DNA from 3 places in the Pseudomonas benzopyrenica genome. Region 3 is predicted to be linked to each of the others. Evidence: predicted binding sites of a transcription regulator. Region 3 holds the regulator's gene; each other region holds the start of a gene.
The links. The regulator sigma-54, encoded in region 3, starts transcription at its own class of promoters, with help from an activator protein. The targets are predictions, from matches to a motif close to ANTGGCATNNANNTTGCTNT.

Region 1 (7,853 bases), 1.8 Mb from region 3:
GAGGTCGAGGCGTGACGATCAAGGCCATCCTCACCGATATCGAAGGCACCACCAGCGCCGTCAGCTTCGTCTTCGACGTGCTCTTCCCCTATGCCCGCGCGCACCTGCCGGCCCATGTGCGCGCCCATGCCGGAGAGCCGGCGGTGGCCGAGCAACTCGATGCCGTGCGTGCCGAAGCCGGCGAGCTGGACGCCGACGTGGAGCGGGTGATCGCCATCCTGCTGGAGTGGATCGCCACCGACCGCAAGGCCACGCCGCTCAAGGCGCTGCAGGGACAGGTGTGGGAGCAGGGCTATCGCGCCGGCACCCTCCGGGGGCACGTCTATCCCGACGCCGTCCAGGCCCTGCGCCAGTGGCATGCCGCCGGACTGCCGCTGTACGTCTATTCCTCGGGCTCGGTGCAGGCGCAGAAGCTGATCTTCGGCTGCTCCGAGCATGGCGATCTCACGCCTTTGTTTTCCGGGTATTTCGATACCCTGACCGGCGGCAAGCGCGAGGCCGCCTCCTATGCCCGCATCGCTTCGGCGACCACCCACGCGCCGGCGGAACTGCTGTTCCTTTCCGATGTGGTGGAAGAGCTGGATGCCGCGCGCCAGGCCGGTCTGCCGACCTGCGGCCTGGTGCGTGCCGGTGGCCAGCTTGGCGACCATCCGTGCGTGGCGTCCTTTGCTGACATCGATCTCACCGCCTTCGGTTGAGGCCCATGGCCGGCGGCGCTGCCAAGCGAGCCGGCCGAACTCCACGCCCTCATCGCCAGTCCCAAGTGACGAGACCTGTGTCCTCGCAACGGGAGTCGCGACATGATCAATTCCACCATCGGCGGTGTACTGGGCTTCATCGTCTTCCTGCTCGACATCTGGGCCATCGTCAACGTCATCCGCAGTGACAGCACCAGCAATGCCAAGATCGGCTGGACCGTGCTCATCATCGTGCTGCCGGTGATCGGTCTGATCGCCTGGGCCGCCGCCGGTCCGCGCGGCAATCGCTCGGCCACCGCGCCTACCCATAAAGGCTAACCAGCACAACGCTGGAGCCTGTCACATCCAGCTCTTACAATGCCCGGCTTTTGGCCGGGCATTGTCTGTCTCGGCCCGCCACCTGCGGAGATCGACATGAGCGACTACCTGGAAACCCTCTACGACGGCTATGGCCAGAGATTCATCGTCGAGCGCCTGCTCCACGAGGTGCGTACCGAGCATCAGCACCTGGTGATCTTCCAGAACGCCGTGCTGGGCAAGGTAATGGCCCTGGATGGCGTCATCCAGACCACCGAGGCCGACGAATTCATCTATCACGAGATGCTCACCCAGGTGCCGCTGCTCGCCCATCCGGCGCCGAAGCGGGTGCTCATCATCGGCGGTGGCGACGGCGGTATCCTGCGGGAAGTGGCCAAGCACCGGGGTGTCGAGCACATCACCATGGTCGAGATCGACGGTTCGGTGGTGGAGATGTGCAAGGAGCACTTTCCCGGTCATTCGGCTGGCGCCTTCGAGGATCCGCGGCTGAATCTGGTGATCGACGACGGCATGAATTTCGTCGCCAACACCACCGAGCGCTATGACGTCATCATCTCCGACTCCACCGATCCCATCGGTCCGGCCGAGGTGCTGTTCTCGGAGAACTTCTACCAGGCCTGCCATCGTTGCCTGAACGACGGCGGCGTGATGGTGGCCCAGAATGGCACCCCCTTCCTGCAGCTGGACGAGGTCAAGACCACCGCCAGCCGGATGTCCGGGCTGTTCGCCGACTGGCACTTTTATCTGTCAGCGGTGCCTACCTACATAGGGGGCGTGATGACCCTGGCCTGGGGCAGCAAGGACGTGACCTTGCGTCGGCAAGGTGCCGAAACCCTGGCGCAACGCTACAGTGATACCGGCATCCAGACCCGTTACTACACCCCGGAGCTGCATGCCGCCGCCTTTGCTCTACCTCGATACGTGCTGGAGGCCATCGGCAAGGCGTAAGCCCTGACGGTCGCGGCACCGTTCGAGTGCTCAGCCGCAACTCGCCGGGCGTCGGTAGCGACGGCTCGGCGAGAAGATCATCCGAACCAGAGGAGGGTTGTCCTATGTCCTTGTCGTTTGCCGATGATGTGAGCTTGAACCTGCTGCAGCGGATGAAGGAGGGCGGCTTCGACTTCGCCCGCTTCCATCCCATCGACTTCTTCGCCATCTTCGCCGACGAAGGCAAGGCCCGCATCGCTGCGGACCAGTTTCACGGCGAGTCCCTCAACACCCAGGTGATGCCCCACGAAGAGGGGGGCTGGCATCTGCAGGTCAGCAAGGTGATGTTCGCCACCCACGCCACCATCGACGATTTCGAAAGCGATCTCGAGGCGGTGGTGGTGCCTCTGGGCGGCCAACTCGATGGCTGGGGCGTCACCCAGGAAGTCAGCCGCAGCTCCGCCTGATCCCTGGCCTGTCGAGGCGGCATCCCGAAGGGGATGCCTGTCTCATTCTCTGTAATCACTCCGCCGCTCAATCATCGCACTTTCCGCCAGGCGCACCGTCTTAGGCTCATGACGGAAACGTTGCGGTGCATGCGCACGCTTACGTGCCTGGCTTTGGTGCACCGCGCGACCCGCCGCCTCGCAAGAGCTTGATCCACAAGGCTCTGGCACTGGCACGCGGCTTGCGAAGCTGCACCGTGGGTGACAAGGAGATCGGCATGAGCCGCCAACTGTATAACGAGATGTATGACGCCCAGGCGCACTGTCGACCGCACTACGGTCGCTATGCGCAATGGCTGAGCGAGACACCCCCGGAACTCCTGGCACAGCGTCGTCGCGAAGCCGACCTGCTGTTCCATCGCGCCGGTATCACCTTCACCCTCTATGGCGACGAGCAGGGCACGGAGCGCCTGATTCCCTTCGACGCCCTGCCGCGAGCCATCCCCGCCAGCGAATGGCAGATCATCGAGCGCGGCTGCATTCAGCGCGTCCAGGCGCTGAATCTCTTTCTGCACGACCTCTATCACGACCAGCGTATCATCAAGGCCGGGGTCATACCCGCCGAGCAGGTGCTGGCCAATGACCAGTACCAGCTGGCCATGCAGGGGCTGGACCTGCCCAATGGCATCTATGCGCACATCGCCGGGGTCGACCTGGTGCGCGATGGCGACGGCGCCTACTACGTACTGGAAGACAACCTGCGCACTCCCAGCGGGGTGTCCTACATGCTCGAGAACCGCAAGATGATGATGCGGTTGTTTCCCGAGCTGTTCACCCTGGAGCGCATCGCGCCCATCGACCACTACCCGAACATCCTGCTCGATACCCTGCGCAGCTCCACCCCGGTCAACAACCCCACGGTGGTGGTGCTCACCCCAGGGCGGTTCAACAGCGCCTACTTCGAGCACGCCTTCCTGGCGCGGGAAATGGGCGTGGAACTGGTGGAGGGGGCCGACCTGCTGGTGCGCGACGAACAGGTGTTCATGCGCACCACCTCGGGCTTCCGCAAGGTCGATGTCATCTACCGCCGTCTCGACGACGCCTTCCTCGATCCCCTGGCCTTCAATCCGGACTCCCTGCTGGGCGTGCCCGGCCTGCTGGCCGCCTATCGCGCCGGTAACATCATCCTGGCCAACGCCATCGGCACCGGGGTGGCCGACGACAAGTCGATCTATCCCTATGTGCCGGAGATGATCCGCTTCTACCTCAGCGAAGAACCCATCCTCTACAACGTACCCACCTGGCAGTGCCGCAAGCCGGACGAGCTGTCCCATGTGCTGGCCAATCTGCCCGAGCTGGTGGTCAAGGAGGTCCATGGCTCCGGCGGCTACGGCATGCTGGTCGGCCCCACTGCCAGTAGCCTGGAGATCGAAGCCTTCCGCGCGCGGCTCAAGGCCAATCCCAGCGCCTACATCGCCCAGCCGACCCTGTCGCTGTCCACCTGCCCGACCTTCGTCGAGAGCGGTATCGCGCCGCGGCACATCGATCTGCGGCCCTTCGTGCTGTCCGGGCGCAAGACGCGTCTGGTGCCCGGTGGCCTGACCCGGGTCGCCCTGCGCGAAGGCTCGCTGGTGGTGAATTCCTCCCAGGGCGGCGGCACCAAGGACACCTGGGTGGTCCAGGACTAGATCGCCAAGAAACAGTGGCCGCCACGGCGGCCTCGCAAGGACCTTTGAAAGGCGACCCCACCATGCTGAGTCGTACCGCTGCCGATCTGTACTGGATGTCCCGCAACCTGGAGCGCGCCGAGAATCTCGCGCGGATGCTGGACGTCAGCTATTCGCTGTCGATGATGCCGCAGAGCGGGCAGGGCGGAGGCCTGGACGAGCTGGCCATGCCATTGCTCATCACCGGCACCCTGGATGACTACCGGGAAAAGCACGGCGCCCTGCACCCCGAGCGCCTGCTGCACTTCTTCGCCCTGGACGAGCGCAACCCCGGCAGCATCTATTGCTGCCTGCAAGCCGCGCGCAGCAATGCCCATGCGGTGCGTGGGCGCATCACCGCCGACATGTGGGAGAACGTCAACGCCACCTGGCTGGAGATGCGCGAGATCGCCGTCACCGGCCTGATCCGCTTCGGCATCAGTCGCTTCTGCGAATGGGTCAAGGAGCGTTCCCACCTGTTCCGCGGTGCCACCGTCGGCACCATCATGAGAAACGACGCCTATCGCTTCATCCGCCTGGGTACCTTCGTCGAACGCGCCGACAACACCCTGCGCATGCTCGACGCCCGCTATCAGGTGCTGGGGGAAGAGGAGGCGGAAGCCATCAGTGACGCCTCCGCCCGCGGCTTCTATCAGTGGAGTGCCCTGCTGCGCGCCCTGAGTGCCTTCGAGGCCTACACCGAGCTCTACCGGGATGCCCTCAACGTGCGCAACGGCGCCGAGTTGCTGCTGTTGCAGGAAGACCTGCCACGCTCGCTGCTGGCCTGCGTGATCGAGCTGCACCGGGTGCTGGCCAGTCTGCCCGGGGAGAACGGCCGCGAGGCCAAGCGTCTGGCCGCGGGTCTCGAGGCGCGGCTGCGCTACACCAGCATCGACGAGGTGCTGGACGAAGGCCTGCACGCCTGGATCGGTGATTTCATCGTCCATGTCCGCCAGCTCGCCAGCGCCATCAACACCGCTTACCTGGAGGCCGTATGAGGCTCGCGATCCATCACGAAACGCTCTATCGCTATGCCGATCAGGTCCGCGCCAGCATCCAGTACCTGCGCCTCACGCCCCAGGACGATGCACGCCAGAAGATCCTTGGCTGGGAGCTGGCCTTGCCACGGCCGGCGCGGGCGCAACGCGATCCCTTCGGCAACATCCTCCATGTGCTGACCCTGGACACCCCGCATGACGCCATCACCATCACCGCCAGTGGTCAGGTGGAAATCGACGAGGGCTTCGAATCCGAGCCCTGCCAGGCCTCACCCTTTCCCTTCCTGCGTCAGACCCGCCTGACCGAGGCCGACGAGGCGTTGACCGCCTTCGCCCGCGAGGTCTGCGACGGGCGCCAGGATCGCGACAGCCTGATCCAGCTGATGGAGCGCCTGCACGAGCGCATGATCTATGTACCCGGCTCCACCGAGGTGGACGGCAATGCCGCCCAGGCCTTCGCCAAGGGCGCCGGGGTCTGCCAGGATCATGCCCATGCCTTCCTGGCCTGCGCCCGCAGCCTGGGCATCCCGGCGCGCTACGTGTCCGGCTATCTGTGCACCGACGACAGCGCGCACCTCTCCAGCCATGCCTGGGCGGAAGCCTGGCATGACGGCGCCTGGTACAGCTACGACGTAACCAATCGCCTGACCCGACCGGAGCGCCACCTGCGGCTGGCCATCGGCCTGGACTACCTGGATGCCTGCCCGGTACGCGGCATGCGCCGCGGTGGTGGGGTGGAGCACATGGAGGCCAAGGTGCTGGTCGAGCCGTTGCAGCAGGTGCAGCAACAGCAATAATCAGCGCTGCCGGCAGCGCACGAAGAGACGGCCAGGGGCCGTCTTTTCTTTTCCTCGCCGCTGCGGCAAAAAGCCGTCTCGATACCCGAGGTTCGCATGACCTATTGCGTCGCCATGAAACTGCACGACGGCCTGGTGTTCGTCGCCGATTCCCGCACCAATGCCGGAGTCGACAACATCGCCACCTTTCGCAAACTGCATCTGTTCCGGATTCCGGGCGAGCGCCTGATCGCCATCCAGTCGGCGGGCAACCTGGCTACCTCCCAGGCAGTCATCAGCCTGTTGCGGCAGCGCCTGGACAGCGAGCAGGACAACTTGCACGGAGTGCCCACTCTGTATGAGGCCGCCCGCTTGCTAGGGCAGACCTTGCGCGAGGTCCTGCAGCGCGATGCCGAGGATGCCCCCAGCGGTCATGGCCTGGATCTGAGCTGTTCCTTTCTCCTGGGCGGGCAGATCCGCGGCGCGGAGCCGGAGTTGTTCAACCTCTATCCCCACGGCAATTTCATCGGTGCCACCGAGGACACGCCCTATTTCCAGATCGGCGAGAGCAAGTACGGCAAGCCCATCCTGGATCGGGCGCTGACCTTCGCGACGCCGCTGGAAGAAGCCCTGCGCTGCGCGCTGCTGTCCTACGACGCCACCATTCGCAGCAATCTATCGGTGGGGCTGCCGCTGGATCTGGTGGTCTATCCGCGCGATGCGCTGGCGCAGGTCAGCAGCCATCGGATCGACGAGCACGATCCCTACTTCCAGGCCTTGCGTAAAGGCTGGGGAGAGGGGCTGCGTGACCTGCTGGCAGCCTTGCCGGCAGCACCAGCGGATTATTGGCGCTAGGGATCAGCCAAAGAACCGGGAAAGATTGGGGATGACCAGTACGACGGTGGTGACGATGAGCACGAAACTCGCCTGACGCCACTTGGGGACGGGATTCTTGAACATGACTCGGGGCCTTTATTGTTAGCTGTTTGAAGCCTTTACGTCTTCAGCGGGAAGCGCTTGCGCGACAGCGGCATGCAGTTACTGATACCCACAGGCTTGAGCACTATCCAGTAGCTATAGAACATAAATTTCAGTTTTGTGGTGATGACCGGCCAGCCGGTTATCAAAAATGTCGCACTAGACGATTTCTTCTTTGCTTTCAGGCAATTGGAAAAATGCTTGCGACGCTACCGTTGGTCGGAGGTATAGAAGGTAACGCAGGGCAGAGAGGCGACTGACCGGTCATCCCGTGAACGGCGCAGAGCAGCGGACTTTCCCAGCCCTGCGTGCAAATGTATGAATCGATTGAAGAAAAAGCTTGCCATCGAAATCGCCTTTGCCTATAGTTGCGCGCCTCGGTGATGCAGATGCAGCCGCCGAGCAAATCTGGTGAGGTGTCCGAGCGGTTGAAGGAGCACGCCTGGAAAGTGTGTATAGGAGAAATCTTATCGAGGGTTCGAATCCCTCCCTCACCGCCAGATCTGAGAGAACCCCTGAGAGCCCAGCTCCAGGGGTTTTTTCTTGCCTGCGATTCGGCCAGCCCATCCAGGAATCAGGCGGCCTGGGCGAAGGTCGCGGCGGTGTCCCGCGCGTTGGGCAGCACGGCCGTCAGCTGTTCCAGGTCGATGCTGGCGAACAGCGGACCGCTCAGGTCCTGCACCTTGCTGTCACCGACATTCTCCTGCAGCACCTCGGCCACGGCGACCGCCTGGGCCACGATCAGCGCATAGCCGTTGCCTTCCGGTGCCTGCAGCGGGCGGGCCTGGTAGCCAATGGCGTCGCGCAGGACCTGGGGCAGCTGCCAGCGGCGGGCCAGTTCGGCACCCACTTCCGGATAGCCGAAGCCCAGTTGCAGGGTCTCGTCGGCGGCGCGATGGCTGCTGGCGGTGGCGCGACCGGCCAGGCTCGGCGCCAGTTCGGGGGCGCCGCTCTGGATCAGCAATTCGCCGATGTCGTGGAGCATGCCGCAGGTAAAGGCGGTTTC
Region 2 (7,853 bases), 1.7 Mb from region 3:
GGCGAGACCGAAGAGACCGGTCAGGGTCAAGGCGGCGGCAAGGGTGTTCTTGAGCATGGCAGCATCCTGCAGAAAGGGCCGTTCCGGGTGGCGCGACCGTGAGACAAACGCTAGCAGAGCCGCCAGTCCCGCGCGCGGCACCTGCTGAAAAACAGCCAACAAAAAAGCGCCCGAAGGCGCTTTCCTGTACTACCCGGGCGGGATCAGACCTTGGAACGCTCGAAGCGCTTGCGGTCGTTCTCGTTCAGGTACTTCTTGCGCAGACGGATGGACTTGGGCGTCACTTCCACCAGCTCATCGTCGGCGATGAATTCCAGCGCCTGCTCGAGGGTGAACTTGATCGGCGGCACCAGGGCGATGACTTCGTCCTTGCCCGAGGCGCGCATGTTGTCCAGCTTCTTGCCCTTGGTGGGGTTGAGCACCAGGTCGTTGTCACGGCTGTTGATGCCGCACAGCTGGCCTTCGTAGATCTCGTCGCCCGGGGCCAGGAACAGCTTGCCGCGGCTCTGCAGGGTTTCCAGCGAGTAGGTCAGCGCAGTACCGGTGGCCATGGAGACCAGCACGCCGTTCTGACGGTTGCTCACTTCGCCGGCCTTGATCGGGCCGTAGTGGCTGAAGGTCGAGGTCAGGATACCGCTGCCCGAGGTCAGGGTCAGGAAGTTGTTACGGAAGCCGATCAGGCCACGCGCCGGGATGGTGTATTCCAGGCGGATACGGCCCTTGCCGTCGGGGATCATGTTGGTCAGATCGCCCTTGCGCAGACCCATCTGCTCCATCACCGAGCCCTGGTGCTGCTCTTCGATGTCGATGGTGACGTTCTCGTAGGGCTCCTGCTTCTCGCCATCCTTCTCGATGATCACCACTTCCGGACGGCCCACGGCCATCTCGAAGCCTTCGCGGCGCATGTTCTCGATCAGTACCGACAGGTGCAGCTCGCCACGCCCGGAAACCTTGAACTTCTCGGCGGACTCGCCCGGCTCGACGCGCAGGGCCACGTTGTGCAGCAGTTCCTTCTCCAGACGGTCCTTGATGTTGCGGCTGGTGACGAACTTGCCTTCACGACCGGCGAACGGCGAGTCGTTGACCTGGAAGGTCATGCTCACGGTGGGCTGGTCGACGGTCAGCGGCGGGCGCGCTTCGACGTTCTGCGGATCGCACAGGGTGTCGGAGATGAACAGCTCGTCCATGCCCGAGACGCAGACGATGTCGCCGGCTTCGGCTTCGGCCACTTCCACGCGCTGCAGGCCGGAGTGGCCCATGATCTTGAGGATACGACCGTTGCGCTTGCTGCCGTCGTCGCTGATGGCAACGACCGGAGTGTTGGCCTTGATGCGGCCACGGGCGATGCGGCCGATGCCGATCACGCCGAGGAAGCTGTTGTAGTCCAGCTGGGAGATCTGCATCTGGAAGGGGCCGTCCAGATCGACCTGGGGAGCCGGGACGTGGTCGACGATGGCCTGGAACAGAGCATCCATGTTGTCGTCCATCTTCTCGTGGTCCAGACCGGCGATGCCGTTCAGGGCGCTGGCGTAGACGATGGGGAAGTCCAGCTGCTCATCGGTGGCGCCGAGGTTGTCGAACAGGTCGAAGATCTGGTCGATGACCCAGTCCGGACGCGCGCCGGGACGGTCGATCTTGTTGACCACCACGATCGGACGCAGACCGGCCTTGAAGGCCTTCTGGGTAACGAAGCGGGTCTGCGGCATGGGGCCGTCCTGGGCGTCGACCACCAGCAGCACGGAGTCGACCATGGACATCACGCGCTCCACCTCGCCACCGAAGTCGGCGTGGCCGGGGGTGTCGACGATGTTGATGTTGTAGTCGCCCCACTTCAGCGCGGTGTTCTTGGCCAGGATGGTGATGCCACGTTCCTTTTCCTGGTCGTTGCTGTCCATCACCCGCTCGTTTTCCGCTTCTTTGCGGTCCAGGGTGCCGGACAGGCGCAGCAGCTTGTCGACGAGGGTGGTCTTGCCATGGTCGACGTGCGCGATGATGGCGATGTTGCGTAGATTCTCGATCACAGTGGTGTTCTCGGTATAGAAATGAAGGAGCTTCAGCCAGCAGGCTGACAGCCGGAGATTGCAAAGGCGCGAAACGCGGCCGACCGGTATGTGGCCGGCAGGCTAGAAGAGGTCGGGAGGGCGGTGGCGGATACTGCCACCCAGCAGGCCCGGCTGCTTAGGCCGGACGATAAACGCGCACATTGGCGTGCCCTTCGGTGAGCAGGTGATGGGCGTGCAGCCGGCTCATCACCCCGCGGTCGCAATAGAGAAGGTACTGGCGATTCTCGTCCAGTTCCTTGAAACGGCTGTTCAGCGCGAAGAACGGCATGGTCTGCACCTCGATGCCTGGCAGCTCCAGCGGCAGGTCTTCCTGGGCGTCGGGATGGCGAATGTCCACCACGATCTGCCCGGGCAGCGGCTGGTCCACCTCTTCCACCTGCACGTCCTTGCCCAGCTCCTCGATCACCTTGTCGACGGTGATGAAGCGTGCGCGTTCCAGAGCGGCGTCGAGCACCGCCATGTCGAACTTGCCTTCCTCGTGCTCCACCCGCAGGGCCTTGGCCTTGGTGGTGGGATTCACCGAGATGATGCCGCAGTACTCGGGCATGTGCTTGGCGAAGTCGGCGGTGCCGATGCGCTGGGCGGTGTCGATGATGTCCTGCTTGTGGCTGGCCAGCAGCGGCCGCAGCACCAGGGTATCGGTGGCCTTGTCGATCACCGCCAGGTTGGTCAGGGTCTGGCTGGAAACCTGGGAGACGGCTTCGCCGGTCACCAGCGCCTCGATCTGCAGCTGCTCGGCGATGCGGCTGGCCGCACGCAGCATCATGCGCTTGAGGATCACGCCCATGTGGCTGTCGTCGCACTGGGTGAGGATCTGCCCCACCACTTCCTCGAAGGGCACGCTGATGAACAGCACGCGCTGGGAGCGCCCGTACTTCTCCCAGAGATAGTGGGCCACTTCCATCACGCCCAGTTCGTGGGCCCGCCCGCCGAGATTGAAGAAGCAGAAATGGCTGACCATCCCGCGTCTCATCATCTGGTAGGCGGCCACGGTGGAGTCGAAGCCACCGGACATCAGCACCAGCACCTGCTCCAGGGCGCCCAGCGGATAACCGCCCAGCCCTTCGTGGTGCTCGTCGATGATGAACAGCTGCTGGTCACGGATCTCCAGGCGGACGTTCACCTCGGGATTCTTCAGGGCGATGCCGGCGCCGCCGCAGCGTTCGCGCAGGCCACCACCGACATGGCGCTCCACGTCCATCGAGGAGAAGTCATGACGGCCGGCGCGCTTGCAGCGCACCGAAAACACCTTGCCGCGCACCCGCTCGCCGAAGTGGCGTACGCAGAGTTCCAGGATGGTCTCGAAGTCACCCAGCGGATACTCGTGCACCTCGAGGAACTGGCCGATGCCCGGGGTGCAGGCCAGGCGCTGCTTCATGTCCACCAGCAACCGCGGCTCGCTTAGCGCGGTCTCCAGGGTGATGTTGTCCCAGACCCCTTCCACGCGGACATCCGGATCCAGATCGCGCAGCACGACACGAATGTTCTTCACCAGCTGGCGAATGAAATTCTTGCGCACCGGGCGACTCTTGATGGTGATTTCCGGAAAGACCTTGATGATGAGCTTCATGAGCGGGAAACGGGGGGCGGGTAACGCGAAAGAAAAGGGCCAATATCATACCTGAAAACCATCACGCACTCGAATCCAGCCGACAAAATCACTTGAGGCGCCATTTAGGTGCAGCGATGAATTACAAAGCACCAAATTGGTGCGCTGATGCGCCGCTGATTGGCCTGAAAACGGCACGACAGGCGTCAGGAAGGGCCTCCAGCCCATTTGAGGGCACTGGCATACAACTTGCTCTCTTGTGAGGCAGCCGCCCCTGGGCCAGCATAGGGCGCTTTTCGTGGAACGCCGGTCGTGGACTAGGCAGTACGGAAGCGCCCCTCAAGGGCACAGCTGATACCGGGAGTACCGCCAACCGCTCCCGGCCGAAATTCCTCTGGAGGAAACCATGTCGAAGGCTGTTCAACTGATCAAAGAAAACGACGTGAAGTGGGTAGACCTGCGCTTCACCGACACCAAAGGCAAGCAGCAACACGTCACCATGCCGGCGCGTGACGCGCTGGACGAAGACTTCTTCGCCCACGGCAAGATGTTCGACGGCTCCTCCATCGCCGGCTGGAAAGGCATCGAAGCCTCCGACATGATCCTGCTGCCCGACGACAGCACCGCCGTTCTGGATCCCTTCACCGAAGAGCCGACCCTGATCCTGGTCTGCGACATCATCGAACCCTCCACCATGCAGCCCTACGAGCGCGACCCCCGCGGTATCGCCCGTGCTGCCGAGGAGTACCTGAAGTCCACCGGTATCGGCGACACCGTGTTCGTCGGCCCGGAGCCCGAGTTCTTCATCTTCGACGAAGTGAAGTTCAAGTCGGACATCTCCGGCTCCATGTTCAAAATCTTCTCCGAGCAGGCCTCCTGGAACACCGATGCCGACTTCGAGTCCGGCAACAAGGGCCACCGTCCGGGCGTCAAGGGCGGCTACTTCCCGGTACCGCCGGTCGATCACGACCACGAAATCCGTACCGCCATGTGCAACGCCCTGGAAGAGATGGGCCTGGTCGTGGAAGTCCACCACCACGAAGTGGCGACCGCTGGCCAGAACGAGATCGGTGTGCAGTTCAACACCCTGGTCAAGAAGGCTGACGAAACCCAGACCCTGAAGTACGTCGTGCACAACGTGGCCGATGCCTACGGCAAGACCGCCACCTTCATGCCCAAGCCCCTGTACGGCGACAACGGCTCCGGCATGCACGTGCACATGTCCATCTCCAAGGATGGCAAGAACACCTTCGCTGGCGAAGGCTATGCCGGCCTGTCCGATACCGCCCTGTACTTCATCGGCGGCATCATCAAGCACGGCAAGGCACTGAACGGCTTCACCAACCCGTCCACCAACAGCTACAAGCGTCTGGTGCCCGGCTTCGAAGCCCCGGTCATGCTGGCCTACTCGGCCCGTAACCGCTCCGCCTCCATCCGTATCCCCTATGTGTCGAGCCCGAAAGCCCGCCGCATCGAAGCCCGCTTCCCGGATCCGGCTGCCAACCCCTACCTGTGCTTCGCCGCCCTGCTGATGGCCGGCCTGGACGGTATCCAGAACAAGATCCACCCCGGCGATGCCGCCGACAAGAACCTGTACGATCTGCCGCCGGAAGAAGGCAAGAAGATCCCGCAGGTCTGCGGCAGCCTGAAGGAAGCCCTGGAAGCCCTGGACGCCGGTCGCGCGTTCCTGACCAAGGGCGGCGTCTTCACCGACGAGTTCATCGATGCCTACATCGAGCTGAAGTCCGAGGAAGAGATCAAGGTGCGTACCTTCGTGCACCCGCTGGAATACGATCTGTACTACAGCGTCTGATCCCGCTGCAGTAACTGAAAGAGGCCTCCTTCGGGAGGCCTTTTCTTTGCGCGGGTTTTCTTTGCGTAGGAATAGCAGCCGCGACCGGCGCCAGCGCGGAGCGGCCGAGCTGCCTACCTGACCACACGACGCGCCTGCTACCCTTGATCTCCATCGCCCGGCCGAGATTCCGCCATGCCTCGCCTGCTTGCCTGCTGTCTGCTCTGCCTCGCCTGCTCCGCCCAGGCCGCGATCTACAAGTCGGTGGATGCCGAAGGCAACACGGTATTCAGCGATCAGCCCTCGGCCAATGCCAAGCCGGTGCAGGTGGCGCCCACCAACACCGTGGACAATCCACGACCGGCGCCGCCCATCCCCAGTGCGGCTGCGGCGGCGACCCCTGCCGGCCCGGCCTTCAGCCGTCTGGAAGTCAATGTGCCCGACGACGAGGCCATCCGCGCCAACAACGGCACCTTCTCGGTGGGGGTAGCCGTGGAGCCGGCCCTGGGCCCTGGGCAGTCCCTGCAACTGCTGGTGGATGGCGCGCCCTATGGCAGCCCAGGTCAGAGCACCCGTTTCGGCGTGGCCAACCTGGAGCGCGGCGAGCACCGCTTCGCCGCCCAGGTGCTGTCCGGCACCGGCGAGGTGATCCAGACCAGTGCCGAGAAGACCGTTACCGTGCAGCGCATCAGCGTCAACAGCCCGGCTCGCTGATGCGCGCGCTCCTGGCACTGGTTCTGCTCTGCCTGCTGCTGCCCGCCCAAGCGGCGGTCTACAGCTATGTCGACAAGGACGGCAATCGGGTCTACACCGACCAGCCACCCAAGGGCGTCAAGGCGACCCAGGTGCCGATCACGGTGCCTAACAACCTTAATCAGCAGGGCCAGCCGACCCGCAAGCTGAGTCCGACACCGGCCGCGCCGGTGGCCAGGACGCCCAAGACCGCGCCCTTCCGCTACCAGATGCTGCGCATCCTGGTACCCGAGCCCGATGCTACGGTGATCGATCAGCAAGGGCAGCTCATCGTCAGCCTGGTCAGCGAACCGGAGCTGCAGCCGGGTCACAGCTACCGGCTGCTGCTGGATGACAAGGAAGCCGGCGCCGGTCGCAGTCCAGTGTTTCCCCTGGACAACCTGGATCGTGGCACCCATAGCCTGGTGGCGGAGATCCTCGCCGCCGACGGCAATGTGCTGGAGCGGACACCGGCCCAGCCCTTCCATCTGCGCCGCCCCTCGCTGGAGCAGAAGCGCCGTGCCCATCCCTGCAGTGACAAGGACTGGGGCAAGCGGCCGGAATGCCCATTGGACATGAAACCGCCCGAACCCAGGAAATCCTGGCTACCCTTCCTCTAGCGCACCTATTTGGTGCGCTTTTTCATTGTGCACCATCTTGATACAAATCCAGTTTCTTTCCGCCCGTCGCGCGGCGGCTGTTAGTGCACGTTTCAGCCATCTGCCCTAACTCGGGGCGTCTTGGTTTGCTTCTTGCATTTTCCTATCGTCCCTATAGCGCTGTGGCCTCTCATGCCTACCGACGTCATTCACCGACTCCTGCTCGACAACCTCACCACCGCAGTCATTCTGCTCGATGCGGAGTTGCGCCTGGAGTACATGAACCCGGCGGCCGAGATGCTCCTGGCCATCAGTGGCCAGCGCAGCCATGGCCAGTTCATCAGCGAGCTGTTCACCGAATCGCCCGAGGCCCTGCAGGCGCTGCGCCAGGCGGTGGACCACGCCCATCCCTTCACCAAGCGCGAGGCGCTGCTGATCTCCACCTCTGGCAACAGCCTCACGGTGGACTATGCGGTGACCCCGATCCTGGATCGCCACAACACCCTGCTGCTGCTGGAAGTCCATCCCCGCGACCGGCTGCTGCGCATCACCAAGGAAGAGGCCCAGCTCTCCAAGCAGGAGACCACCAAGCTGCTGGTGCGGGGCCTGGCCCACGAGATCAAGAATCCTCTCGGCGGCATTCGCGGCGCGGCCCAGCTGCTGGCCCGCGAGCTGCCGGAAGAGGCGCTCAAGGACTACACCAACGTCATCATCGAGGAAGCGGATCGGCTGCGAAATCTGGTCGACCGCATGCTCGGCTCCAACAAGCTGCCCAAGCTGGCCGTCACCAACGTGCACGAGGTGCTCGAACGGGTCTGCAGCCTGGTGGAAGCGGAAAGCCAGGGACTGATCAACCTGGTGCGCGACTACGATCCGAGCATTCCCGATCTGATGATCGACCGCGAGCAGATGATCCAGGCGGTGCTCAACATCGTGCGCAACGCCATGCAGGCCATCTCCCAGCAGAACGAATTGCGCCTGGGCCGGGTGACCCTGAGAACCCGCACCCTGCGCCAGTTCACCATCGCCCACCACCGCCATCGCCTGGTGTGCAAGGTGGAGATCACCGACAACGGCCCGGGCATCCCCCAGGACCTGCAGGAAACCATCTTCTATCC
Region 3 (7,853 bases):
AGTTCGCGCAGCAGGGTCAGGGCCACCATCTGCCCCACGGCCTGCTCGGAACCGTACTTGACCAGGATGTTGTAGCCCTGCAGGGCGATCACCATGCCGATGAAGAAGCCCGACACCACAATGATCGGCAGCGACATCACGCCCACCGAATAGAGTTGCTTGCCCAGCAGCTGCAGGCCGTTGCCCACGCCACCGCGACCGAACACCGCCAGCAGCAGGACGATCACCGAGCGGCCGATGGCCGCCACGACGTCCAGCCCGGCTCGGCCCAGCCGACGAATCCGCTCCACGGCGGAGACCTTACGCATCAGTGTTTCCCCAGCAAGGCATCGCGCAGATCCGGCGCGGCATAGTGGAAGGGTACCGGGCCATCGGGGATGCCCTGCATGAACTGGCGAACCCGCGGATCCGGCGATTCGCGCAATTCCTTCGGCGTGCCCTGCCCCAGCACCTTGGTGTCGCCCACCACATAGAGGTAGTCGGCGATGCTGGCGGTCTCGGCCAGGTCGTGGGAGACCACGATGCTGGTCAATCCAAGGGCTTGGTTGAGCAGGCGGATCAAGCGCACCAGCACACCCATGGCGATAGGGTCCTGGCCGACGAAGGGCTCGTCGTACATGAGGATCTGCGGATCCAGGGCGATGGCCCGCGCCAGGGCGACCCGGCGCTTCATGCCACCCGACAACTCGTCCGGCATCAGTTCGACGGCGCCACGCAACCCCACCGCCTGCAACTTGAGCAAGACGAGATCGCGGATCATTTCCTCGGGCAGCTTGGTGTGCACGCGCAGCGGAAAGGCCACGTTCTCGAACACATCGAGGTCGGTGAACAACGCGCCACTCTGGAACAGCACGCCCATCTGACGGCGCATCTCGAACAGTTCGCCCCGGGACAGCTGCGGCAGATTGGCGCCATTGACCCAGATCTCGCCGCTGCTCGGTCGCAACTGGGCGGCGATGAGACGCAATAGAGTGGTCTTGCCACTGCCGGACGGTCCCATGATCCCGGTGACCTTGCCCCGCGGGATGCGGATATCGACGCGGTCGTAGATGAGACGCGTGCCGCGCTTGAAGGAAACGCCCTTCAACTCCACGGCGTACGGGCTATCGACGGTCATCAAGACTCCTAACGTTCAACTCTGTGCAGGGAGACGCCGCTCCGCCGCTTCAGGGCACGCGATGCTCGTGTGCGGCGGCCCCGGCAAAAGGGCGGCACTATAGCATTCGTTGCCGATGAGACTTCCAAGCTGCAGGCGGCGTTGCTGTGTGTCGCGGCTTTGCGCATATAATTTCCGATTGTCCCGTCACCTGCCTTCTGACCCATGCCCGACTCAATAGATTTCATCGCTTCCGCCAAGCGCACCATAGATGTAGAGCGAGTGGCCGTGGCCGCCCTGGGCGAACGCATCGACGCAAGCTTTGCCGCCGCCTGTCGCCACCTGCTCGCCTGCCGTGGGCGTATCGTGGTCCTGGGCATGGGCAAATCCGGGCATGTCGGCAACAAGATCGCCGCGACCCTGGCCAGCACCGGCAGCCCGGCCTTCTTCGTGCATCCGGCCGAAGCCAGCCATGGCGACATGGGCATGATCACCCGCGATGACGTCATCATCGCCATCTCCCAGTCGGGCACCTCCAGTGAGATCCTGACCCTGCTGCCGCTGATCAAGCGCCTAGGCGTCCCTTTGATCAGCTTTGCCGGCAATCCCGCCTCGCCGCTGGCCAAGGCCGCGGACGTCAACCTGGACACCAGCGTCGCCACCGAGGCCTGCCCGCTCAATCTGGCACCCACCTCCTCCACCACCGTCGCCCTGGTGCTGGGCGATGCCCTGGCCATCGCCCTGCTCGAGGCCCGCGGCTTCACCGCCGAGGACTTCGCCTTTTCCCACCCGGGCGGTGCCCTGGGCCGGCGCCTGCTGCTCAAGGTGGAAAACGTCATGCATGCCGGCGCCGACCTGCCGCAGGTCGGCGAAGACACCCTGGTGTCCGATGCCTTGCTGGAGATGTCGCGCAAGGGGCTGGGCATGACCAGCGTGCTCGCCGCCGATGGCCGTCTCGCCGGCATCTTCACCGACGGCGATCTGCGTCGTGCCCTGGATCGCGGCATCGATGTGCGCACCACGCCCATCGCAACCGTGATGACCCGTGGTGGTCGAACCGCCAGGGCGCCGATGCTCGCGGCCGAGGCGTTGAAGATCATGGAGGAGCACAAGATCAACGCGCTGGTGGTGATCGATGACGAGCGGCGCCCGATCGGTGCCCTCAACATGGGTGACCTGCTACGCGCCGGGGTGCTGTAGGCCGGGTTATACTGCCCGACTAATACGCCGCACTCTCGTGTTCAACCCGCCGCCCTGGTGCGGCCCACCACAGGTACCCTCATGTTTCGCAGCTTGCGCCGCCCCGTGCTGTTGGTCCTGATCGCCGCCGCGCTCATCGCGATCGGCTACTGGAACATCCTGCCGCAGCGCTTCGTCGATGCTCCGGCCTCGTCGACCCCGCAAGACAGCGCCATCGACGGCTACGCCCTCAATACCCGGACGATCCAGTATCGTCTGGACGGCAAGATCCAGTACGAACTCAAGGCCGAGCGCAGCGAACACGTCAAGGCGACCGACGTCACCCTGGTGACCCGCCCCGACATGCTGGCCTTTCGCGGTACCGACTATCCCTGGCACATTCGCAGTGCCCGCGCCGAGGTCGCCCCCGGTGGCAGTCAGGCGGAGCTGATCGATGACGTGCGCGTCGAGCGTACCGATGAGAAAGGCCGCCCAGTGGTGTTGACCACCACCCGCATGACCGTCTTTCCTGACAAACAATATGCGCAAACCGAGCAAGCCGTTAGAATCGAGGCCGCCAATGGGGTGACCACGGCCAATGGCATGAAAGCGTATCTAGAAGACGGCAGAATGCTCCTGCTGTCCAACGTAAGAGGCCAGCATGAGGTTCGTTAAAACCCTCCCCTTCCTGTTCACCCTCGGCGCCACCCTTGGCAGTGCCGCGGCTTGGGCCCTGCCGACCGATCGCACCCAGCCGATCCGCGTGCAGGCCGACAGCGCCGAGCTCGACGACAAGCAGGGCGTGGCCGTGTACCGCGGAGACGTGGTCATCACCCAGGGCAGCATGAAGATCACCGGCAATACGGTGACCCTGACCCAGGACAACCAGGGCAACATCAAGGTCGCCACCGCAGTGGGCAAGCCGGCCTACTACGAGCAGAAGCCTTCGGCGGACAAGGACATCGTCAAGGCCTACGGTCTGACCATCCAGTATTTCGCCCAGGAAAATCGCATCATCCTGATCGACCAGGCCAAGGTGGTCCAACAGGGCAACACCTTCGAAGGCGAGAAGATCGTCTACGACACTCAGCGCCAGATCGTCAACGCCGGTCGCGCCAATGGCAGCAAGGTCACCACGCCGCGGCCGAGGATCGACATGGTCATCCAGCCCAAGGATCAGCAGCAGTCGGGGCAGGGACAATGACGGTTACGCTCAAAGCCCAGCATCTGGCCAAGAGCTACAAGGGTCGTCAGGTCGTTCGCGACGTCAGCGTCAGCATCGACAGCGGTCAGATCGTCGGCCTGCTCGGTCCGAACGGCGCCGGCAAGACCACTTGCTTCTACATGATCGTCGGCCTGGTCAAGGCCGATCAGGGCCGCGTGCTGATCGACGATCAGGACGTCACCGCCCTGCCCATGCACGGTCGTGCCCGCGCCGGGATCGGTTACCTGCCGCAGGAAGCCTCGATCTTTCGCAAGCTGACCGTGGCCGACAACATCCTCGGCATCCTGGAAACCCGCAAGGACCTGGACAAGGCCGGCCGTCTGCGCGAGCTGGAAAGCCTGTTGCAGGAATTCCACATCACTCATATCCGCGACAACCGCGGCATGAGCCTGTCGGGTGGCGAGCGTCGCCGTGTCGAGATCGCCCGCGCCCTGGCCACCGCGCCCAAGTTCATCCTGCTGGACGAACCCTTCGCCGGTGTGGACCCCATCTCGGTGGGTGACATCAAGCAGATCATCCGCCACCTCAAGGCCAAGGGTATCGGTGTGCTCATCACCGACCACAACGTGCGGGAAACCCTGACCATCTGCGAAACGGCTTACATCGTCAACGATGGCCAGCTCATCGCCGAGGGTACCGCCGAAGAAGTCCTCGCCAATGACCTGGTGAAGGAAGTCTATCTGGGCCACGAATTCCGCCTCTAGGCAAACCCGGGGAAACAAGGCATATAATTTGCTAACGCTCGCAGGGTTCGCGAGGTTCGGTGGCGCTGTTCGCGTCGGTAGACAAGGTGTATTTCCGCAGCCATGAAACCATCGCTAGTCCTCAAGATGGGCCAGCAGCTGACGATGACGCCGCAGCTGCAACAAGCCATACGTCTGCTCCAGCTCTCGACGCTCGACTTGCAGCAGGAGATCCAGGAAGCCCTGGAATCCAATCCGATGCTGGAACGCCAGGAAGAAGGCGAAGACTTCGACCAGAGCGAAGCCGCGGGCGAAGGCGATGAGAGCTCAGGCTCCGGCACCATGGAAACCACCTTCAAGGAAACCTCGGTCGCCACCAACGAGATGGCCGACGAATCCGAGTGGAGCGAGCGCATCCCCAGCGACAGCGAGCTGCCGGTCGATACCGCCTGGGAAGACATCTACCAGACCAGCGCCAGCAGCCTGCCCAGCAACGACGACGACGAGTGGGACTTTACCACCCGTACCTCCGCCGGCGAGAGCCTGCAGACCCACCTGCTCTGGCAGCTGAACCTGGCGCCTATGTCGGATCTCGACCGCCTGATCGCCCTGGCGATCATCGACGGCATCGACACCGACGGCTATCTGCAGGAAAGCCTGGAAGACATCCATGCTTCCCTCGATCCCGAGCTGGAAGTCGATCTCGACGAGGTCGAGGTGGTGCTCAGACGCGTCCAGCAATTCGAGCCCGCCGGCGTCGCCGCGCGCAACCTGCGCGAATGCCTGCTGATCCAGCTGGCCCAGCTGCCCGCCACCCTGCCCCTGCTCGGCGAAGCCAAGCGCCTGGTTGGCGACTACCTGGATCTGCTAGGCAGCCGTGACTATGCGCAGTTGATGCGGCGCATGAAGATCAAGGAAGACGAGCTCAAGCCGATAATCGAGCTGATCCAGACCTTGCACCCGCGTCCCGGCTCGCAGATCGAATCCGGCGAAGCCGAATACGTGGTGCCGGACGTCATCGTGCGCAAGCACAACGAGCGTTGGCTGGTGGAGCTCAATCAGGAAGCCGTACCGCGCCTGCGGGTCAATCCCCAGTACGCCGGTTTCGTCAAACGCGCCGACAGCAGCGCCGACAACACCTACATGCGCAACCAGCTCCAGGAAGCGCGCTGGTTCATCAAGAGCCTGCAGAGCCGCAACGAGACCCTGATGAAGGTGGCGACCCAGATCGTCGAGCACCAGCGGGGTTTTCTCGAATATGGCGAAGAGGCCATGAAGCCGTTGGTCCTGCACGACATCGCCGAGGCGGTGGGCATGCACGAGTCGACCATCTCCCGGGTGACCACCCAGAAATTCATGCACACCCCGCGTGGCATCTACGAACTCAAGTACTTCTTCTCCAGCCACGTCAGCACCGCCGAGGGCGGCGAATGCTCCTCCACCGCGATCCGCGCGATCATCAAGAAATTGGTGGCGGCGGAAAACGCGAAAAAGCCGTTGAGTGACAGCAAGATCGCTGGTTTACTGGAATCGCAAGGTATACAAGTCGCTCGTCGCACGGTGGCTAAGTATCGGGAATCCCTGGGTATCGCTCCGTCCAGCGAACGCAAGCGTCTCCTCTGACGCGTCCTGATGTGTGACCGTGCCTCGATCGACCCGTGTCATGTCGGCGAGCAGCTTCGCCGATCGCAGCCCGGCAATAAGGAGAAGCGGTATGCAAGTCAACATCAGTGGCCATCAGCTTGAAGTGACAGAAGCCCTGCGTGACTACATCGGCGAGAAACTCGCCCGCCTCGAACGGCACTTCGATCGCATCACCAACGTCCAGGTCATCCTGGAAGTGGACAAGCTCAAGCAAAAGGCCGAAGCCACCCTGCACGTCTCCGGCGCTGCGGTGGTCGCCAACGCCGAGCACGACGACATGTATGCCGCCATAGATCTCCTGGCCGACAAGCTCGACCGCCAACTGATTAAACACAAGGAAAAATCGATCGAACGCCAGCAGGGCATTGGCGTCCGCTGAGGTTCGATCGCCGCTTTATGATCAAACTCGAAAACATCCTGACCCCCGGCCGTACCCAGACGGGTGCGCCGGGTGGCAGCAAAGCCGCCGTACTGGAACGCATCGCCGAGCTGGCCGCGCAGGAACTGCCCGGCCATGATGCGGCGCACATCCATGAATGCCTGATGGCGCGCGAACGCCTGGGCTCCACTGGTTTCGGCAATGGCATCGCCATTCCCCACTGCCGCCTGGCGGGTCTGCAGCAACCGCTGTGCGTGCTCTTCCACCTGCAGCAGCCGGTGGACTTCGATTCCCTGGACGGCGCCCCGGTAGACCTGGTATTCGTCCTGCTGGTCCCGGAAGCGGCCACCGAACAACACCTCACCCTGCTACGCCAGATCGCCGGCATCCTGGATCGCGCCGACATCCGCGACCGACTGCGCAAGGCCAAGGACAGCCAGGCGCTCTATCAGATCGTCGTCGAGGCCCAGAGCGGACACTGACATGCACCTCATCATCGTGAGCGGACGTTCCGGGTCGGGCAAGAGTACGGCGCTCAACGTGCTTGAGGACAATGGCTTCTATTGCATCGACAACCTGCCGGCCAGTCTGCTACCCGAGCTGGCCCAGCACGCCCTGACCGACATGGAGCGGCCCCAGCCCAAGGTCGCCCTGTCCATCGATGCACGCAACCTGCCCAGCCAGTTGCAGCGCTTTCCCGAATTGCTCGAACAGGTACGCAGCCGCAACATCCGCTGTGACATCCTCTATCTGGATGCCGATGACCAGACGCTGCTCAAGCGCTTTTCCGAGACGCGCCGCCGGCATCCGCTGTCCAACCAGGAAAGATCCCTGGCCGAGGCCATTCACGACGAACAGGTGCTGCTGTCGCCCATCGCCGATCTGTCCGACCTGAAGATCGACACCACTCACCTGAATCTCTATCAGCTGCGCGACATCCTCAAATTGCGCCTGCTGAACGCGCCGGAGCCGGGTACCGCCTACCTGGTCGAGTCCTTTGGCTTCAAGCGCGGCCTGCCGGTGGATGCCGACATGGTCTTCGACGTGCGCTTCCTGCCCAATCCCTATTGGAAACCGGACCTGCGCGATTTTTCCGGACTGGACGCCCCGGTGCGGGAGTATCTCGAGCAACAGCCCGAGGTAGAGACCCTGTACAATGACATCCGCGATTACCTGGTGAAGTGGCTGCCGCGTTTCGCCGCCAACAACAGGTCCTATGTGACCGTGGCCATCGGCTGTACCGGTGGTCATCACCGTTCGGTCTATCTGGCCGATCGCCTGGGTCGCGAACTCAAAGACCTGCTCAAGAACGTCCAGATTCGTCACCGCGATCTCTGACGCCCGTTTCGTTTCGACAAGGACAGACTCAATGCCTGCCCAACAGATCACCATCATCAACAAGCTGGGTCTGCACGCCCGTGCCGCCGCCAAGTTCGTCGGCGTGGCTGGCCGCTATCCCGCCAGCGTTCGCGTCGGCCGTAGTGGCGAGTCGCCGGTCGATGGCAAGAGCATCATGGCGGTCATGATGCTGGCCGCCGGCAAGGGCACGGTGCTGCAACTGGAAACCGAAGGTGAACAGAGCGACGAGGCCATGCGCGCCCTGATCGAGCTGATCAACAATTACTTCGACGAGGGTGAGTGATAAGC

Region 1: V6W80_RS14565 (circularly permuted type 2 ATP-grasp protein) is a predicted target of sigma-54. The motif match lies at 2,619-2,638, and genes of this name have one in related genera.
Region 2: glnA (glutamate--ammonia ligase) is a predicted target of sigma-54. The motif match lies at 3,849-3,868, and genes of this name have one in related genera.

What each region holds. Positions count from the first base shown of each region.
Region 1 is NZ_CP145723.1:3,092,740-3,100,592, reverse strand. Features, by position in the region: gene V6W80_RS14590 (1,2-dihydroxy-3-keto-5-methylthiopentene dioxygenase) at 1-15, shown strand, start outside; gene mtnC (acireductone synthase) at 12-698, shown strand; gene V6W80_RS14580 (PLD nuclease N-terminal domain-containing protein) at 804-1,016, shown strand; gene speE (polyamine aminopropyltransferase) at 1,113-1,964, shown strand; gene V6W80_RS14570 (ribonuclease E inhibitor RraB) at 2,069-2,410, shown strand; gene V6W80_RS14565 (circularly permuted type 2 ATP-grasp protein) at 2,668-4,077, shown strand; gene V6W80_RS14560 (alpha-E domain-containing protein) at 4,140-5,093, shown strand; gene V6W80_RS14555 (transglutaminase family protein) at 5,090-5,890, shown strand; gene V6W80_RS14550 (proteasome-type protease) at 5,987-6,724, shown strand; tRNA gene V6W80_RS14545 (tRNA-Ser) at 7,258-7,347, shown strand; gene V6W80_RS14540 (HDOD domain-containing protein) at 7,422-7,853, opposite strand, start outside.
Region 2 is NZ_CP145723.1:4,678,114-4,685,966, forward strand. Features, by position in the region: gene V6W80_RS22145 (lysozyme inhibitor LprI family protein) at 1-57, opposite strand, end outside; gene typA (translational GTPase TypA) at 204-2,021, opposite strand; gene thiI (tRNA uracil 4-sulfurtransferase ThiI) at 2,179-3,633, opposite strand; gene glnA (glutamate--ammonia ligase) at 4,019-5,425, shown strand; gene V6W80_RS22165 (DUF4124 domain-containing protein) at 5,600-6,118, shown strand; gene V6W80_RS22170 (DUF4124 domain-containing protein) at 6,118-6,756, shown strand; gene glnL (nitrogen regulation protein NR(II)) at 6,928-7,853, shown strand, end outside.
Region 3 is NZ_CP145723.1:1,318,783-1,326,635, reverse strand. Features, by position in the region: gene mlaE (lipid asymmetry maintenance ABC transporter permease subunit MlaE) at 1-308, opposite strand, end outside; gene V6W80_RS06085 (ATP-binding cassette domain-containing protein) at 308-1,117, opposite strand; gene V6W80_RS06080 (KpsF/GutQ family sugar-phosphate isomerase) at 1,322-2,296, shown strand; gene lptC (LPS export ABC transporter periplasmic protein LptC) at 2,378-2,950, shown strand; gene lptA (lipopolysaccharide transport periplasmic protein LptA) at 2,937-3,479, shown strand; gene lptB (LPS export ABC transporter ATP-binding protein) at 3,476-4,204, shown strand; gene V6W80_RS06060 (RNA polymerase factor sigma-54) at 4,307-5,806, shown strand; gene hpf (ribosome hibernation-promoting factor, HPF/YfiA family) at 5,898-6,206, shown strand; gene ptsN (PTS IIA-like nitrogen regulatory protein PtsN) at 6,224-6,688, shown strand; gene rapZ (RNase adapter RapZ) at 6,690-7,544, shown strand; gene V6W80_RS06040 (HPr family phosphocarrier protein) at 7,576-7,848, shown strand.